One region of the Hahella sp. NBU794 genome, then DNA from elsewhere that is predicted to be linked to it. Evidence: predicted binding sites of a transcription regulator. Region 1 holds the regulator's gene; each other region holds the start of a gene.
The links. The regulator sigma-54, encoded in region 1, starts transcription at its own class of promoters, with help from an activator protein. The targets are predictions, from matches to a motif close to TGGCACNNNNNTTGCTNT.
Positions count from the first base shown of each region.

Region 2: ACQYWX_RS29940 (PEP-CTERM sorting domain-containing protein) is a predicted target of sigma-54. The motif match lies at 3,062-3,079, and genes of this name have one in related genera.
Region 3: ACQYWX_RS17110 (PEP-CTERM sorting domain-containing protein) is a predicted target of sigma-54. The motif match lies at 2,942-2,959, and genes of this name have one in related genera.
Region 4: urtA (urea ABC transporter substrate-binding protein) is a predicted target of sigma-54. The motif match lies at 1,964-1,981, and genes of this name have one in related genera.

Region 1 covers NZ_CP192738.1:1,428,432-1,433,218, forward strand. Annotated here, with positions in the region: gene ACQYWX_RS06390 (HPr family phosphocarrier protein) at 158-427, opposite strand; gene rapZ (RNase adapter RapZ) at 522-1,382, opposite strand; gene ptsN (PTS IIA-like nitrogen regulatory protein PtsN) at 1,409-1,873, opposite strand; gene hpf (ribosome hibernation-promoting factor, HPF/YfiA family) at 1,880-2,188, opposite strand; gene ACQYWX_RS06410 (RNA polymerase factor sigma-54) at 2,304-3,800, opposite strand; gene lptB (LPS export ABC transporter ATP-binding protein) at 3,923-4,648, opposite strand; gene lptA (lipopolysaccharide transport periplasmic protein LptA) at 4,645-4,787, opposite strand, start outside.
Region 2 covers NZ_CP192738.1:6,788,543-6,793,329, reverse strand. Annotated here, with positions in the region: gene ACQYWX_RS29950 (PEP-CTERM sorting domain-containing protein) at 1-833, shown strand, start outside; gene ACQYWX_RS29945 (PEP-CTERM sorting domain-containing protein) at 1,154-2,722, shown strand; gene ACQYWX_RS29940 (PEP-CTERM sorting domain-containing protein) at 3,125-4,747, shown strand.
Region 3 covers NZ_CP192738.1:3,884,648-3,889,434, reverse strand. Annotated here, with positions in the region: gene ACQYWX_RS17130 (Crp/Fnr family transcriptional regulator) at 1-241, shown strand, start outside; gene ACQYWX_RS17125 (DUF7482 domain-containing protein) at 245-775, opposite strand; gene ACQYWX_RS17120 (copper chaperone PCu(A)C) at 862-1,329, opposite strand; gene ACQYWX_RS17115 (hypothetical protein) at 1,537-2,022, shown strand; gene ACQYWX_RS17110 (PEP-CTERM sorting domain-containing protein) at 2,150-2,884, opposite strand; gene ACQYWX_RS17105 (ImpA family metalloprotease) at 3,325-4,787, opposite strand, start outside.
Region 4 covers NZ_CP192738.1:4,763,670-4,768,456, reverse strand. Annotated here, with positions in the region: gene ACQYWX_RS20740 (urease subunit beta) at 1-221, opposite strand, end outside; gene ureA (urease subunit gamma) at 242-544, opposite strand; gene ACQYWX_RS20730 (urease accessory protein UreD) at 637-1,575, opposite strand; gene urtA (urea ABC transporter substrate-binding protein) at 2,032-3,321, shown strand; gene urtB (urea ABC transporter permease subunit UrtB) at 3,426-4,787, shown strand, end outside.

The DNA of each region.
Region 1 (4,787 bases):
CGTTGTGGCGCCAGTATAAGCGAGCCCACTATAAAGTGTAAGTTAAGACGAAAATTAGTCTAAGGAAAATCAGGGAATTGTCTTACTTTATTCAAGCGGTTTGTATTGTTTGGCATGCCTGGAAGGGATGGGGCGAAGCGCCCCGAAAGCGATAGGGCTACTCTCCCTCTCCGAAATAGTCCTCGATCAGAGCTTTGATGGCGTGAAAAGCTTCCTCTTCATCCGGACCTTCTATTTTCAGTGTAAGAAGCGTTCCTTTGCTGGCGGCGAGCATCATGACCGCCATTATACTTTTTCCGTCAACTTCCTGGCCTTCTTTGGCTACTCTGATCTTACTGGCGAATCGGCCGCTGGTGGACACGAATTTGGCCGCCGCTCGGGCGTGCAGGCCAAGCTTATTAATAATAGTGACTTGTTCCTGGATCATGGGGCGCGATGAGTATAAAAGATTGAAGTTTCCTGAATGTTGGATTCAGGCCGGTTTAATTGTTAAGCGACAGTGGCTTCTTATTGTTAAAACCTTATTGCGCCAGCTCTTTGTGGCGCACTTGGACATTATCATATTTTTTCTTGAAATGCTCTCCCAGGCACTCGCAGATATAGACGGAGCGGTGCTGTCCGCCAGTACAGCCGATGCTGATCGTCATATAGGTGCGGTTGCTGTTCTGGAAGTGCGGAATCCAGGTTTCAAGAAAGCTGATGATGTGCTGCAGCATCTGTTCCGGTTCCGGATGCTGCTTTAGGAATTCAATGATTTCCTGATCCGTGCCTTTGTAGCCGCGCAGCGCGGTGTCCCAGTAAGGATTAGGAAGGCAGCGCACGTCAAATACCATGTCGGAATCCGACGGCACGCCATGCTTGAAGCCGAAAGACTGGAAGAGCAGGGCCAGTTCCTGGGTTTTATGCCCGATAACCCTGATCTTAACCTGATCCCGTAACTGGTAAATGGAGAGATCGCTGGTGTCTATATAGAGGTTCGCCAGGGTGGCGATCGGCTCCAGCAGCTGTTTCTCTTTGGCGATGGCTTCTTTTAGTGATGTGCTTTTACTGCTGAGCGGGTGCTTGCGACGCGTTGCATGAAAACGTTTGATCAAGGTGGCGTCATTGGCGTCAAGATAGATGATTTCCACATCGATATTGTGCGCCTGCAGAGTGGCGTAGATCGACGGGAAATCCGACAGGTCCCTATAAAGATTGCGGGCGTCTATGCTGACGGCGAGTTGCTGATTCTGGGTTTTCCCCTGGTCCAGCACCTCTTGGGTGAGAGGCGAGAGGAGACCGATAGGCAGGTTATCGATGCAGTAATAGCCCATATCCTCCAGGACATGGAGCGCCGTACTTTTTCCGGAGCCTGAACGACCACTTACGATAATCAGCTTCATGTCTTCCTCTTTCCATCGAAGCTGGATTATTTCTCCAGCACCCTCCTGAACAGGGTTTCGTCGTTGTCACAGTCGCGCAGGTGTTCGCAGAAGCGACGGTCATTGAATTTCTGGGCCAGCTGGCTCAGTAGGTCCAAGTGTTCGCTGGTGGCCTCTTGAGGCACGATCAGAACGAACAGCAGGTCCACGGGTTCGTTGTCTATGGCGTCAAAAGGGATTTTGTCCTTGAGTGTAAGCAAGGCCCCTATGATGCGGTCGCAGTTTTCCAGGCGGCAATGAGGTATTGCGATACCCTGGCCGATACCAGTGCTGCCGAGTCTTTCACGGCATATCAGGTTGGTAAAAATGGCGTTCTCGTCCAAAAACGGAAAATGTTGCGCAATCAGATTGGCGATATATTCGAGAACGCGCTTCTTACTCGAGCCCGACACCCCACAGCGTGTGAGGGCGGGCGAGATAATTGACTCAATAGTTAGTGTGGTTTGGGCCATGTTCTGTTATCTGGCGGATGCGCCGTGCATCCGATCAACGTGCTTCTCTTTGTGTTTGAGGATCTGGCGGTCTAATTTGTCCACCAGTGCGTCAATTGACGCGTACATATCTTCGTGTTCAGCATTGGCATGCAGGTCAGCGCCGCTTATGTGCATGGTTGCTTCCGCAATCTGACGCTGTTTTTGAATGGAGAGCGTAACTTGGACATTACTGATACTGTCGAAGTGTCGTTCGAGCTTGTCGAACTTGTTGTTAACGTAGTCTTTCAGTGCTTCAGTTAACTCGACTTGATGTCCGGTGATGTTCATTTGCATACTTTGCTCCTAATGCCAATATACGGTGCATTATGAATTTTGCACTTCCATGAAAAATACTAGCACATCCAATTTGTGACTATTTGATTTAAGTCTTATGCCTGCATTCCTCCTTTTAAATTAACCGCTTACGTTCATTGGAAGGCGGAATGGAAAGCGCCTCCCGGTAATTTGCGATCGTGCGACGGGCGACGTTGATGCCCTGGTCGCCAAGCAGCGCAGCAATTTTGCTGTCGCTCAATGGTTTCTTCGGTGATTCCGCCGCGACTAACTTCTTGATAATAGCTCTAATAGCGGTCGAAGAACACTCGCCACCCGTGTCTGTGCTGACATGGCTGGAGAAAAAGTACTTCAGCTCAAATACGCCGCGAGGAGTGTGCATGTATTTCTGGGTGGTCACTCGGGAAATCGTCGACTCATGCATCTCCACCGCCTCCGCAATATCGTGCAGCACCAGTGGCTTCATCGCCTCTTCGCCGTACTCAAGGAATCCTTGCTGATGTTCGACGATTTGTGAAGCGACTTTCAACAGAGTTTCATTACGGCTTTGCAAGCTTTTGATAAACCAGCGTGCTTCCTGTAACTGGTCGCGTAAATAAGTGTTGTCTGAGCTGTTGTCCGCGCGTCTCACCAAACCTGCATAGCCAGGGTTGATGCGGATCTTGGGAGCGATTTCAGGGTTCAGCTCCACCAGCCAGCGGCCGTTGGCTTTTTTGACGATAACGTCAGGAACCACGTATTCGGTATTGCTTTCCTGAATGCCTTCGCCCGGCCTTGGGTTCAGACTTTGAATCAGTTTGAGAACTTCCCGCAGATCGTCTTCTTTCAGGCGGCTGCGGCGCATCAACTGGGCGTAGTCGCGGTTGCCAAGCAGATTGATATAGTGGCTGACCACCAGCTTGGCCTGACCGAGCCAGGGGGTGTCTTTAGGCAACTGATTCAGCTGGCTTAGCAGGCAATCCTGTAAGTTGCAGGTGGCGACTCCAGGAGGATCGAATTGCTGTACGCGTTTTAAAACGGCGCGTACTTCGTCCAGCTCAATTTCTTCTTCCCCCTCAGTTTGCAGTCCGCCATGAATTTCGTCTGGAGTGAGGGAGAGATAGCCGTCAGTATTGACTGCATCAATTATCGCAACAGCGATCATGCGGTCAATGTCGGACATGGGGGTAAGGTTTAGTTGCCAGAGAAGGTGGTCTTGCAGGGTTTCGCCTTTGCTATTGCGGGATTCGAAGTCGTATTCGTCATCTTCGCCGCCGCTGTAGCTGCTTGATCCGCTCTGGAAGACATCATCCCAGGCGGTATCGACGGGGAGGTCGTTCGGAATGGAATCGGACCAGTTGTCCTCTTCAGCGAATCCTCCTTCATCCATGCCCGACTCTTGCGTTCGCTCCTTGCTGGAGTTGTTAGCGAGCATGTCGCTGATCGTATCGTTCTGAACGTGGTTGGGAGATTCGTCTTCTTCAGACACTTCCAGCATGGGGTTGGACTCAAGCGCTTGTTGAATCTCCTGCTGTAAATCCAGTGTTGAAAGCTGCAAAAGTTTTATTGCTTGTTGCAGTTGCGGGGTCATGGTCAGCTGTTGACCCAGCTTTAACTGCAATGAAGTTTTCATAACCATCTGATGCTTACCACCGATTCAGGCACAGATCTTGTGAGTTTTTCATAGTTATTAGGTGCTTTAATCCTAAGCTCTTGAGCCTTGGGGTCCATCTTGGATGGAGGCCGCCGGTTAAACTAAAGTTTGAACTGGTCACCCAGATAGACCTCTCTAACCTTTGGGTTGGCAAGGATATCACTTGGGGCGCCGCTTGCGATAATAAATCCTTCACTGACAATATAGGCGCGTTCACAAATATCCAAGGTCTCGCGCACATTATGGTCTGTAATTAAAACGCCGATGCCGCGCTTTTTGAGATGCTCAATAATCTGCTTGATATCATTGACGGAAATAGGATCCACCCCGGCGAAAGGTTCATCCAATAAGACAAACTTTGGCTCCGTAGCCAGCGCACGAGCGATTTCCACGCGTCGACGCTCGCCCCCCGAGAGACTCATGCCAAGGCTTTTGCGAATATGGGTGATGTGAAACTCCTGCAGCAGCTCTTCCATCTTAAGCTTACGTTCCTTGCGGCTCAGATCCGCTCTGGTCTCAAGGATGGCGTAGATGTTGTCCTCTACGGACAGCTTTCTGAAGACCGAAGCTTCCTGCGGCAGATAGCCAATGCCCTTGCGCGCTCTCCCGTGCATAGGCAAACCGGTAATTTCCGTTTCGTCAATAAATACGCTGCCTTTGTCGCTGGGGATGAGTCCTACCACCATGTAGAAGCAGGTAGTCTTCCCGGCGCCGTTAGGGCCGAGGAGGCCCACGATTTCGCCGCTGCGAATTTCAACGGACACATCTTTTACTACGGGGCGTTTTTTGTAGGCTTTGGCCAGGTTTCTGGCGGTGAGAGTGCTCATTGTTTATTAGATTTGGGCGGATGATAGATAATTTCAACCTGCTCGGTTTGATTGCCCGATGAGGCTCCCTTTGCCGTGACTAAACGCTTGTCTGTGAAATAAATAATTTCTTCGCCTTCCACTGAGCTGTTGTCCTGAA
Region 2 (4,787 bases), 1.6 Mb from region 1:
AGATTACAGGCGGTGCTGGGCTAGGGTCTTCCGGCGCTTATATATCCGGAAAAACGCTGGTGGATGGAAGAGGCTCAGATCTCAGTGTAGGCGAGTTCGGAGATTTTAATGGAGAGACCACCTTTCAAAATGGCGCTACGGGTTCGGGCGGCCGTATCTCTACGGGAGGGCGCTTTACTGTAGATGGCGCTGGAACTGAAATTAGGGCTATAGGTTCTATGGATTTGGGCGGTAATGTTGTCGTCAGTAATAGCGGGAGCCTTGTGTCCAGTGATCTGATTACGGTTACTGGCGTTATGAATTTAGACAACGCTCAAATTGAAGCCTCGTCTTTAATGACTGAATTCGCTGGCCGTATTCAGGGCGCTGGAGATATTACTGGTAAAGTTAAGAACACGGATAAAGGAACCGTCGCGACGGGAGCAAACGGTTCTTCTTTGAATATTGATGGAAACTATACGCAGGAGCATGGCGGCACGTTGGAGCTGACCCTGGGCGATTGGGATGCGATTGGCGACTACAAGCTGAATATCACCGGTGAGGCTGATCTGGACGGCATTCTGAAGATTGATCTTTGGGATACGTTTAAACCCCAGCTGAATGATGTGTTCACGCTGATCAAAGCGGAAAACATCAACGGTATGTTCAGCGATTTTGTGTTGCCGAAACTGTCTCCTGGCTTAGGTTGGGACTGGGGAAGCGACATGGTGGCGGGCATGGAGACGTTTAGCCTGAAGGTCGTCAAAGGCGTGCCAGAGCCTTACACCATCGTATTGATGACCATTGGCCTGGCGGGATTCGCTGGCGCGAGACGTTTTCGTAAAGCGGCGTAAGCCCAGTCCTGCTTATTGAGATATTCCGCCCGTACTTTGTGATATCGCAAAGTACGGGACTTACCTTCCTACTCCTGACATTCTGTGACCATTTACTGCGCACCTCGCCTGCTAACTCCTGTCGATATTAATCGTCGTTTCTGACCTTACAATTTATAACCTCAACGTTTCATGGCCTCAGTGTGAGCGCTGTACATGGATGCAAAATACAAGTTTTCTGAACAAGAAAGCGTTCTTGTAAGTTGTTGATTTATATGGTCAAAATATTTTACACGAAACGTGACGAATTTTATGGAAATAATTTTAAGTAACTGAATTTAATGCAGAAAATATTTTTGGCTCATACCTTGCTAAAACGGCTCCGCCTAAAAACGAACTATTACACAAGGGGTGTAACAATGAAGACTACTCAAGGTCTAGGAATTTTAACTTCATTAGTATTTGTAAGCTGTGCTTCCGTCTCCCAGGCGGCGGTGATTGACTGGAGCAATGTAAGCGGCGGTGATTTTAACAATGGAGCAAACTGGGCGGGAGGCTCGGCGCCAGGCGCTGCAGATACAGCATCATTCAATACGGATGTTGCCGGTTCGTATAGCGCATCCTTATCGCAGGACGCCAGTGTTAATGATGTGTCAGTAATAAATGACGACGTCGTGATTAATTTGAGTGGGCATAACCTGGATACAGCTAGAGGTATAACGGTAGGCGGAGCTAAAGCCGGGAAGCTCGTAATGCGAGATGGAGCTTTTAATAAAGAACAAGGTTATGAAGGTGGATTAGTCTCTATCTCAGTTGGCAGTCAGGTTGACACAGAAGGAACGTTTGTTATCGACAATGTGGATTTCGGCGGTTATGGGATGGCGGGAAGGATGCTGTTTCACATTGGCCATTCTCGTTGGACAGTTGGAAAGGGCGCTTTGCAGATTAAGAATGGTTCGGATGTTTTGGGGCAATCTGCCTTTGTTGGATCGCACAGTGATGTATCAATCACCGGCGGCTCAACCTTTTCCTTGGCGAATGACTTTTTCCTGGAAAGTGGCGCTTCACTCGATGTTTCAGAGGGCTCGCAGTTTCACATGTCATATGGCTCTCTGGATGGCGAAGTGTTGGTGAGTGGCGAAGGTTCTAGCTTAAATTTCTCTGAAATCGCTGGAATTGGAGGAGTCCTGACTTTTCAAAACGGAGCGACAGGAAGTGGCGCTGACACTGCAGTCGGCGGTAATCTGATTATTGATGGGGTGGGTACAGAGTATGAAAACTGGACATATCTTATGGATATAGGAGGAAACGCGACTGTCACTAATGGAGGCCTTCTTAAATCCGCAGATGCTATCTCAGCAATACCAGGAGGCGTATTGCTGTTGGATGAAGGTAAGGTCGCCGCGCAAAGAGTGATGACCGAAGGCGGTAAAATACAAGGGAATGGCGACATTACCGGTAATGTCCAAAATACATATGAAGGAACCGTCGCGACGGGAGCAAACGGTTCTTCTTTGAATATTGATGGAAACTATACGCAGGAGCATGGCAGCACGCTGGAGTTGGCCTTGGGCGATTGGGATGCGATTGGCGACTACAAGCTGAATATCAACGGAGACGCTGATCTGGACGGCATTCTGAAAATTGATCTTTGGGATACGTTTAAACCCAAGCTGAATGACGTATTCACGCTGATCAAAGCGGAAAACATCAACGGTATGTTCAGCGATTTTGTGTTGCCGAAACTGTCTCCTGGCTTAGGTTGGGACTGGGGAAGCGACATGGTGGCGGGCATGGAGACGTTTAGCCTGAAGGTCGTCAAAGGCGTGCCAGAGCCTTACACCATCGTATTGATGACCATTGGCCTGGCGGGATTCGCTGGCGCGAGACGTTTTCGTAAAGCGGCGTAAGCCCAGTTCTGTCTATTGATATGTTTGGCCCGTACTTTGTTAAATTGCAAAGTGCGGGTTTTTACGTTCCCTTCTTTTAATCGGCCTTAATCTATACGTATCTGAACTTTATTTGTTTATTTATAAAACAAATTATCACCTAATTGTCTTTTCTTGTATATGGTAAGTCATCTTTATAAAAATGAGATTTGCTGTCACATATATATTGATAGTACAAGTATTCTTAATAGTTAAGTGTTCTTGTAAGTTATTGATTTATATGGTCAAAATATTTTACATGTTTGTCTTGTTGAAGATTTTATAAGTTATATATTGTTGATTTTAAATATGAAAATATTCTGGTCCGCACCTTGCTAACGAGTCTGCGCCATATAAATGAACTAATACACAAGGGGTGTAACAGTGAAGACAACTCAAGGTCTGGGAATTTTAACTTCATTAGTGTTTGTAAGCTGCGCGTCCGTTGCGCAGGCAACGGTCATTGACTGGAACAATACAGGCGGCGGTGATTTTAATAATGATGCAAATTGGGTGGGAGGGACGGCTCCCAGCGCATCGGACTCAGCTTCGTTCAATACGGGTGCAGACAGCGCTTATACCGCGTCACTGTCTGAGGACGTAAATGTTCAGGGCGTTTCAGTGAAGAGCGATGAGGTTGTTATTGACCTCGATGGTCATAACCTGGAAATGCAAGATGGTATTTCTGTAAACAGCCATTCAGGCGGACATTTAACACTGAAGAATGGTGTACTCAATCGGGATAGAGACGACACTGACGAAGAGATAAGAATACTGGTAGGAAGTGAGAGCGGTTCTAAAGGCAGCCTTGTTCTTGATGGAATGGAAACAGGAAGAAGCGCTTTTTTAGGGATGAAATATTATGTCGGCTTTTCAGACACGGATAGCGGAGGAGGCGAAGGGTCGCTGGAGCTGAAAAATAAGACGCATATTTCCGGATACTCTACTCATGTGGACGGCAGGTTAGCGCTTAACGACGAGGCCTTCATGGGGCTGAATGAAGATCTGTATTTAAGAGAAGGCGTGATCGAAGTTAATGGTGGTTCTTGGTTGTCTGCAGAGGAGGCGGAACTTAATGGAAAAGTGCTTATGGATGGGAATAACTCAAGCCTGAGCGCACAGTATATGAATCTGACGGAAGAAGGGACTATTAGTATAACTAACGGCGCCAGGGTCTCTGCGGAACTTGGCGGCTACTATGGAAAAGTAGTGATAGATGGAAAGAACTCTTCAATGGACATTTGGGATACAGCTTATTTTGGTGGAGACCTGATCATTCAAAATGGCGCAACCATGACGGGTAGCTATATCAAAATTGGTAAGAGTTTGACCATCGAAGCAGGTTCTAAGTTTGATGAAGGAAGTTATTTCTTCATTGATGGAACGACAACGGTTAAAAACGGAGCAAGTCTCTCAAGCAGAGAGTTAATTGTCAGATCTGGTGGCGCACTGGTGATGGAAGACAGCGATGTCGACGTGAATATTATGCAAACGGAAGGCGGCAAGGTCCAAGGCTCTGGAGTGATCAGAGCGGGAGACGTTCCTGGAGAATACTCTACAATTGTATGGAACAATGACGGCGGCGTTGTCGCTACGGGAGAAAACGGTGGAACTCTGACCATCAAAGGCGACTATTGGCAGGAGGAGAGCGCCACCTTGCAGTTGACGTTGGGGGATTGGGGCTCAATTGGCGACTTTATGGTCAATGTTGAAGGTGAGGCGAGACTGGACGGTATTCTTAAAATCGACCTCTGGGAAACTTTCAAACCGGAAGTGAATGACGAGTTCTCACTGTTTAGCGCGAGTAACATCAGTGGTATGTTCAGCCACTTTGAGCTGCCGGATATCGGTCCCTATCTGGAGTGGATCTCGAAAAGCCGGGTGGTTGACGGGATGGAAACTTATAGTATCAAAGTCATTAGAGCACCCGAACCCTACACCCTGGTTCTAATGACCATCGGCCTGGCGGGATTCGCTGGCGCGAGACGTTTTCGTAAAGCGGTGTAATTAGGTTCAAGTCGCTTTCAAGTATGGCTCGCTCGTCAGA
Region 3 (4,787 bases), 2.5 Mb from region 1:
TCTGCGATTGGCGCGCAGATTGGTGGTGATGGCGGAGGGCTATGGCGACTTCAGCGGACAGGCGCGACGGGCGATACATATACAGCAGGAGCAACTGGGCATGATGCTGGGGGTGTCCAGGCAGACGGTTAACCAGATATTGAAAGAGCTGGAGCAGAAAGGGCTTATCGCCACGTCCTATGGTGAAATCCAGATCCTCGAAATGGATGCGTTGAAGTCACAGGCAGGCATGCTGGAATAGCAATCACCACTCATAGCGATCGATGCGTTCGCCTTCGTAATGCACCACAGGGCAGTTCACCACGATGTCGGTGCGATGAATCTCCAGCTTTCCCTGGCTCTCCGCTACGAATACCTGCTCCTCGGATTTAAGCTCTACAGGCGCGACGCCGGCTTTCCAAACCACCTCATACATCAGCCACAAAGGACTGTATTGAATGTTGACGCTTTTCGAACCTGGCGGCTCTGGCGCGGAGGGAAATATGCTGGGCTGGTCGAAATTACGAACCCGGTAGACCCTTTCCAGCACAGTACGAACCTGTGGTGGCTTGGGATAATCTGGAATCGCATCTTTCAAGCGGGGCGCATAATTGGCCTGCATCATCGCCGCCATATCCCGATCGGAGACGTCTGTGGTGATGTAGTAGACGCGCTCGCCGTCGTACCAGGCGGGATGCACCGCTACATCCACTTGGGGGCCGTGTGCATTGGAGTATCCCTGTCCCGCACAGCCGGGCAGAGCGAGGGCGAAAACCCATATGGCGAGGCGCTGCATGTCCAACTCCCTTGTTCGCATTCCTTTCCAGTGTAGACAAGGATGCGCCCATACGCTTGCGCGAAAGGCGGGAGAAGAGCGTTGTGTCAGGGGCCTTCGTAGGAAATAGGTTTGACCTCAAACTCCACGGAAACCGCGCCGCCATCGGCAAGATTCAGGGTGACGTTGACATGGTCGCCGGGATTCAGCGGACGCTGACGCTGCATCAACATCAGATGCATACCGCCGGGAGCGAATGAGATGTGGCTTCCCGCCGTCACTGCAAGGCCTTCCCCCATGTGCTGCATACTCATTTGACCGCTGTCGTTGACGGTCTGATGCATCATGACATGCCCGAAGTCCGCGCTCTCGGCGCTGATAATGGTGATAGTCTCGGCGGACGAATTGTTGAGCGTGAAGTAGCCCGCCATGGGTATGGTTCCCGGCGTAAAACGAATCCAGGCGTTACTGGTTTCAACCGCCTGCGCGCCTTCATTCTGCGCATAGACAAGCACTGGCGAGGACATTAGGGTGGTGGCGATAAGGGCTTGGATCAGGCTTTTTTTCATCATCATTGAGAGATATCAGGTGCGGTTACGGGGCTAGGGCGATTATTAATTAGGGGATTCAATCAGGGCCCAAGCCTAACACAGGGCGCACACTGAGAAAATGTAGCGTTAACGCGGAGTTATGCGTCAAATTGTCGCTGGACAATTTCTGATCCGAAAGGCACACTGCGCGGCCATATCCTTCCCATCTTCAGCGCGAATGAGGTTTTGACGTTGCAGTTCAAGCGTTATTGGGTGAGGGGAGCAGTATTGCTCGCCCTGGTGTTGTTTCTGGCGTCGTTAGGTCTGGTGCGGCAATGGCTTCCCAGCTCAGGCGCTCTCGATATCGACCAATTCAAGAATATCCAGTATTTGAAAGTCACTGAATGCACGCCTGAACGAGGTCAGTGTAGCCTTCCGGTCGATGCAGGCAATGTAAGCTTTTCATTTGGCGATGAGCCGATTCATCCCGCGCGCGCATTTCCGATTCGTCTCCAACTACACGGCATAGAGGCGGAACGGGTCCGTGTCGACTTTGAGGGCGCCGATATGTACATGGGGCTTAACCAGACCAAACTAACGCGGATGGCGGACGGATCATATCAAGGGGAAGGATACCTGCCCGTATGCATTACCGGACGTATGCTGTGGAAGGCGACGATTTTCATCGGCAGAGAGAGCGACACGCTGGCGCTGGTGTCGGAGTTTGTCACGGAGTAAGTAAAACGTCCCTGTTCGGTTGTAGTCGGGAGGGGTGTAACAAGAGTGTAAAAAAACTCTACACTCTCCGCTGCGCCTTACACCTGTCACCCTGTTCTTATCGACTTATAGTACGAGTTTGCAAAAATCAGGCTTTTTTACGACGGGATAGGCTTAAGCTGACAAGCCCCAATCCCAACATCGCCAGTGTGCCTGGTTCTGGAACGCTCAATCCGCCTTCAATGATATCGTTAGCGCAAGTGGCCGACCAACGGAAGCCAAGTGAAGTAGGTGCGCTGAGGTCAAGACCCAAATCCGCCAGAGTCAGTGTGTACGAAATAACTCCTAGTGTGCCGACGGTGTTGCTGACGCCACTCAAGTCTACGCTTGAGGTTTCTCCGCCTACCAGGGTCGCCTTGGAGGTATTTACTAAGACTTCCTGATTTTTTCGAACGCTGCTGCTGGTTCCGGAGCTAACTAGCTGATCCATATAATCGACCATGGACAGGCTGTAGAGATCGCCCGTTGATGTGTCTAGAGCAAACTCCCACTTCTCGCCATTGGTGATATCGTCGTCTTTATAACGATCTGCTGCATTGCCGAATGGGTGCCAGCCGTCGACGCTGATGAACAGGTCGCCATATTTATGGCCTAGGCTATCAGCGCCTTCGAAGAAGTTTGTGAAGATAGACACATAGAGGTTGTCACTGTCGTGAGTCACTTCCATATGAGTAATTTGGTAGATGTCTGGGTTACCGTAAACGTCGCCGTTGTATGAAAGTCCTGCCCCGTTGTAACCATCGTTAATGGTGACTGCGTGTGCGCTGACTGCGGCTACGCTCAAAGACAGCGCTGTAAGGGCGTGTTTTATTCTTGAGGTCATAACCAACTCCTTTTTTTCTAATTGGGGTAAGTAGGTCTGGGTACATCACCGCTTTCTCACGCATTGGTTGTGCCAAAACCCAATTAACCTTATTTTTCAATGTGACAGGCTGTCATTAGCTAGTCCGTATTACCTAATCCGTAAAATTTACTGACAGTGGGAGGGGCGAGTCTGAGAAAACAGACATACGGAAGCACTTAATAAAAGTCACTTATCCTATTGAAAATAAAGAAATAAAAAGAGGGGGTTAAAATATTTTGGCGCTTTGACATGTCAGTAGAACCGGACAGGAAAAACCAGTTCTTTAAATTTAACCTTGTAAATTTTCTGACGGTTGTGCGCTTTCCCGGACACTTGTTTAGGCGCGCCTGAAATGAAAAGCGGCGCTATGCGCCGCTTTATTAATCACCTGATCTTCGCTAAGGAAGACGAGTAAAGTTTTACAGGCTGGGCCAGGTTTGCACGCCGTCTACGAGAATGCTCGGCTTATCCAGGCCATAACAGAACTGGTCGCCGCCAGACGCATAGTACTTGCGCGGCGCCATGGGCAGACTGAAGGACGCAACCTGGGCTGACGCCTTAGCGCTAAACGGCAACGCCCACATGGACAGGTAATCACGGAAATCAAGGCCTGTCGCGTAGGATACCGCCACTGTCATCCAGTCGTTACTGTTAATGCTTTTTGCTTCATCCAGACTGTATTGGGAGAAGCCCAAATTAGCTTTCGCCGCTGACCAGGCTTCCTCGCTGGCTAACGCCGCGTTGAAGTTGCGGTCGAGTATGTGCAGTCTGGGTAACAGGTTCCATCCGTCATTTAGTTTGCCTTCGCCCTGAGCGGTCATCATCATCTGGATGGTGATGCCGGCGCCGTTGGACCATCCGGTTAACTTCTGGCTCTGCACATAGGCTTGAGGATCGGATTCGCTGACGGAGTCGCGCAGCACATTGAACATGCTTTCAAAGGGCAACGACTGGCAGCTCGGGTTTTTACCGGTATCCAGATAGTAGTGCGACTTCGAATAGTAGGAGTATGGGTTGGTGCTTGCGTGTCCTTCCCAGCCGCTGAAGCGGAAACGACCGCGCTCCAGACCATGACCTAGCTCGTGAATGTCGCCGTGTCCAATCGGGCTGAACTCCCAATAGGCGTCATAAGGGTTGCCTGAGCAGCCATAACCACAGGTGGCCTGATCCGCATTCATGTGCTTCACGATATCGATATGCTCGATTTCCAGGCTGTGCGCCGCCGCGAAGTCATGTATCTCCGCCACTACGTCAATGCCAGGTCCTTTGAAGCCCGCCAGGATGTGCGGGAAGTTATGGATGTAGCGCATGGTTCCCGCCGCCAAAGCTGCGCCGGTTTTCCAGTTTTCGTCCTGCATGGACTTACGCATTTTATCCAGCTTTGAGTGTACTTCGAAGCCTGGCGTGACGAGTTCCGCCCAATCGTAGTCGCCCTGAGCCAAGGCCTGTTCAAAGCTGGCGTTGTCTTCTTCGCCGTTCCAGAAGGGATGCTCACCCACATTCTCGAATCGGAAAGAAACGTTCTTGCCGTTGCTCCCAAATTCAATTTGCACCGGGCCTCCGTAGGTGGAGGTGAAGGTAATGCTCTCGCCGGATTTTATATTGAACTTCGGCGTCTGCAGGAATTTCGGACGGGTATAGCCGTTCTTCTCAAACTGATGGGTGGCGCCGGAACGCTGTGTGTTGACAAAGATGGACGTGGCCACGTCGGCGCTGTCCAGGCGAGTCACCTTGACCGTGTGGCCAGGCAGAGCGTAAACGCCGGCGGCGCGGAAATAGCGCTTGCTTTCCATGTCTATGGTCTTGCTGACGGTTGAGACATGATCGAAGTTGCTGCGGCTGAAATTGCCCATATCCTTTTGTGCGGGATTCAGCGCGCGGT
Region 4 (4,787 bases), 3.3 Mb from region 1:
CCGGGTTCGAAACGCACAGCGGTCCCAGCGGCGATGTTCAGGCGGAAGCCGCGCGCCTGCTCTCGCGGAAAGGACAGCGCCGGGTTGGTTTCAAAGAAGTGATAATGAGAACCCACTTGCACCGGCCGGTCGCCGGTATTGGTGACTTCCACGGTAATGGTCGGCAGGCCGGCGTTGATTTCGATATCGCCGGGGAGGGCGTCTATTTCTCCTGGAATCATGACTGGATCTCCATCAGCGATTAAGGGATAGGGTTGTGGACCGTGACCAGTTTGGTGCCGTCCGGGAAAGTGGCTTCCACCTGCACCTCTGGAATCATTTCCGGTATGCCGTCCATGACGTCATCCCGCGTCAGCAGCGTGCGACCGTAAGCCATCAGCTCCGCTACGCTGCGGCCATCCCGGGCGCCTTCCACGATTTCCATGCTCAGGTAGGCCATCGCCTCCGGGTAATTCAGTTTCAATCCCCGCGCTTTACGACGCTCCGCCACCAGTGCGGCGGTGTACAGCAGCAGTTTGTCTTTTTCTCTAGGGGTGAGTTCCATCGTGAACTTCCTCTTTTATCTTGCGGTTACTTTTATTGTTCGATTGCTGAGCTTTGAGCCGTCATCGGCGATCGCCTCAAAACCGGTCTGCGTCAGGTCGCCCATATTCGCGGCGGATGGCTTTCCACGCCGATTAACGCTGGACGCAGCAGGGACCACGCCGCCATAAACAACCGCTTGATGGGCTCCGACTGCTGACACAGCGCGCGCAGGATGATCAGATCGTCCTTGCGCGTCAGGGTCCAGCGCAGGTCTTTGTCTACGGTAAGGGCGGCGATGGCTGCATTCGTCTGCAACGCCTCGCGGCATTGTTGCAGCAGCTTTTGCGGCGAGTCCTGCACGTATCCGGCGAGCATCGATCCGTAAACCTGGCGCCCCTGCAGTCCCCAGGGCTCTTTAAACCCGGGGCCCTCGCCGCGCAACGCGACCCGCTCGAAGAAGCAGAGCGCGCCGTCACGCAGAATCTGGGTGGTCTGGGTAAACGCGCCGCGGGCGAATGGAGCGTCCGCCGCCGGGCGTCCCAGTGCGGTAATTTCCCAGGCGATGAAGCGGCTGGCGGCGCTGGTCTCCAAGCGCAATGTCTGCGCGCCCTCGGCGCCGTCGTAAATAATATTTTCCTGGGGCAGCCATTCCAGGCTGTCCGCGTCGGCGCAGTGCAGGCGAACGGTCTGACATTGCCGGTGTCCGGCTGCGTCAGTGCGATAGATTTTGCCGGCGGAAGGGGTAGTGAACAGCGCGCCTGCGCCTTGCTCCACTCTGGCGTCAATTTCGATTTCATCTCCGCAAACCAAACCGCCGGGAGGATGCAATATATAGATGTGGGGGCGTTGCGCGCCTTCTGGATAAAACGGTCGTTGCACCCGCAGAGGGCCTTGGTGAACGGCTTGCTTCAATATGGTGCGATTTGACTCTTTGGTCAGGTTTAATGTGAGCGACGCCCGCCAGTTTCTGGCGCCGGTGGCGGCGGAAGAGCCAGGATTCAATTCCTGCTCCGCCTGCTTGTTTTTATCGGTGAATTGCTCTGCAAGCATTACGCTGCGTACCTTTACGCTGGGGTCGCGATCTCTGTCCGCGACTTTCTTCTTACCCGCTGCGCCCTGAAACAATGCGTGGACGCGCTCGTTTCTGTCTCGTTGTGGCAAGTCATTAAGCGAATGCTGTGCCAACCCCTCGCCATTTTGGCGCTGACAGGGCGAAGGCGACGGTTTAAAAGCGTTCAGGGGCTCTGTTTTTGCACCGCTTTGGTTCATGGGTTTGGCGCGCCTTAAGTGGGGCGTCAGGCATTTTTTGAGCGCGCCCCGATATTGTGCCCCCATGCTTGAGACATGGGTCACACTGGTGCGAATGGAGGCTCCGTAAAACTACGTATCTTTGGGTTTTCAAATGTAACGTTATGAAAACAAAGAGATAAAAAAGTGATGGAACACTGCGTGCGTTGCTTGCGACGGGAGAAACTCACAACATTAACCCGTATCGGAGTTCGTACAATGAAAAAAATGTCTAGGCGTGTTGGGATTGGTTTGAGCGCGTTGGCCCTTTCGATCAGCGCCTCCCTGGCGCAGGCGGCGGACACCATCAAGGTGGGCGTTCTGCACAGCCTGAGCGGAACCATGGCTATCAGCGAGACAACTCTGAAGGATACAGTTCTCATGCTCGTGGATGAGCAAAACAAGAAGGGCGGCCTGCTTGGCAAGAAGCTTGAAGCCGTCGTGGTTGATCCCGCTTCCAACTGGCCGCTGTTCGCAGAGAAAGCGCGCGAGCTGTTGGAAAAAGACAAAGTGGATGTGGTGTTCGGCTGCTGGACCTCCGTCTCGCGCAAATCCGTACTGCCGGTGTTTGAAGAGCTGAACGGCCTGTTGTTCTATCCGGTGCAATACGAAGGGGAAGAGTCCTCCAAGAACGTTTTCTATACCGGCGCCGCGCCTAACCAGCAGGCGGTGCCTGCGGTCGACTATCTGATGAATGAGCTGGGCGTGAAGCGCTGGGTGCTGGCGGGCACCGACTATGTGTATCCGCGCACCACCAACAAAATCCTGGAAGCCTATCTGAAATCGAAAGGCGTTAAACAGGAAGACATCATGATCAACTACACGCCTTTCGGACACTCCGACTGGCAGAGCATCGTCTCCGACATCAAGAAGTTCGGTTCCGCCGGCAAGAAAACCGCAGTCGTCTCCACCATCAACGGCGACGCCAACGTGCCTTTCTATAAAGAGCTGGGCAACCAGGGCATTTCCGCGGAAGACATCCCGGTCGTGGCCTTCTCCGTGGGTGAAGAAGAGTTGTCCGGTCTGGACACCAAGCCCCTGGTCGGCCACCTGGCGGCCTGGAACTATTTCATGAGTGTGGACGCGGAAGCGAACGATGAATTCATCGATTCCTGGAAAACCTTTATCAAGGATAAAAAACGCGTCACCAACGACCCCATGGAAGCGCACTTCATCGGCTTCAACATGTGGGCGGAAGCGGTCAAGAAAGCCGGGACTACCGATCCAGACGCAGTCGGTCAGGCGATTGTCGGCGTCACGGTGCCTAACCTGTCCGGCGGCTACGCCACCATGATGCCGAACCACCACATCACCAAACCGGTGCTGATAGGCGAAATTCAGGAAGACGGTCAGTTTGAAACCGTGTGGCGCACTTCCGGCGCTGTCATGGGCGACGCCTGGTCCGACTATCTGCCGGGCAGCAAAGACCTGACGGCGGACTGGACCCTGCCTTTGAGTTGCGGCAACTACAACGTCAAAACCGGCAAGTGCTCCGGGCAAAACTATTAATCGATAACGCCCATCCCATCGCGGAAATTACTGTGACGCCGGCTTCGACTGGCGTCACAGCGCAGACTTCCGCCGGGCGTAAACCGCTACGGAAAGAGTAACCCATGCGACGACTTTCCCTCCTGTTTTCCTCAAGCTCGCGGCTGAGTTTTGCAAGACTGGGCTGCGCGCTGTTAATGATATGTATGTGGGTGCTGGGCTCCGGCGCGCAGGCGGAGCCCGCTGACGCTCGCCTGGAACCCATACTTACCCAATTAAAGACGGCGGGCTTTGCTGAAAAAGAGCAGCTCGTCAGCAAATTAAGCGAGATTGACGATCCCCAGGTCGCTCCCATTCTCAGCGCGTTGCTGGAAGGCGATCTGCAATACGCCAAGAAAGGCGAGGGCGAGGTGGTTATCTTGCGCTACGCCAATGATCTTTACTCTGCGAAAAACGCGCTGACCGGCGAGGTGACGGAGGATGTCGAGAAGCGCGCGTTCAAGAAGATCAGTGTGAATAATTCCCTGCGGCAATTGCTGCGGGAAAGTCTGGCGGCGCTGCAATTGCGTGCGCCGGATGTAAATGTGCGTCTGGAAGCGGCGCGCAATATGATGAAATCCGATGACGCGAGCAATATTCCTCTACTGCAGCGCGCGCTGGAGAAAGAGCAGGATGCGCCCGTTCAAGAGCTGTTATCTGTCGATCTGGCCATGTTGCAGGCGCGCTATGGCGAAACAACGCAGAGTCGGGTGGCGGCGATAGAGCAACTGCAGGGCGAGCTGTATGTGGAAGTGCGTTCGCTGCTGCGCAGCTTTCTGAACACCAACGGCCAGGGCGAGTTCCTGGAGCCGGACCCAGCCGTAAGGCAGGCGGCGCAGGAGGCGTTGGATGCGATTGAAAGCCTGGTCGCCTTCAATAAAGGCGTGGAGAACGTGTACTTCGGCGTCAGTCTGGGCGCAGTGTTGTTGCTGGCGGCGGTAGGGCTGGCCATCACATTTGGCGTGATGGGAGTCATCAATATGGCCCACGGCGAGATGATCATGCTGGGCGCCTACACCACTTATGTGATTCAGCAATGGATGCCGAACCATATTGAGCACTCTTTATTTGTCGCCATTCCTGCGGCGTTTCTGGTGTCGGGGCTGGCGGGCGTCGTGATCGAGCGTGGCGTGATCCGTTTTCTTTACGGCCGCCCACTGGAAACCCTATTGGCCACTTTTGGCATTAGCCTGTGTCTGCAGCAACTGGTCAGAACCGTTTTTGGTTCCTTGAATCAATCCGTTATTACGCCGGCCTGGATGTCGGGTTCTATTGAGATCAACGGCGCACTGTCTCTGACCTACAACCGTTTATACATCATTATCTTCAGCATTCTGGTGCTGCTGGCGCTGGCGGCGTTGCTGCGTAAAACCCAGTTCGGACTGCAAATGCGGGCGGTGACGCAAAACCGGCCCATGGCCAGCTCCATGGGGATTCGCACTGGCTGG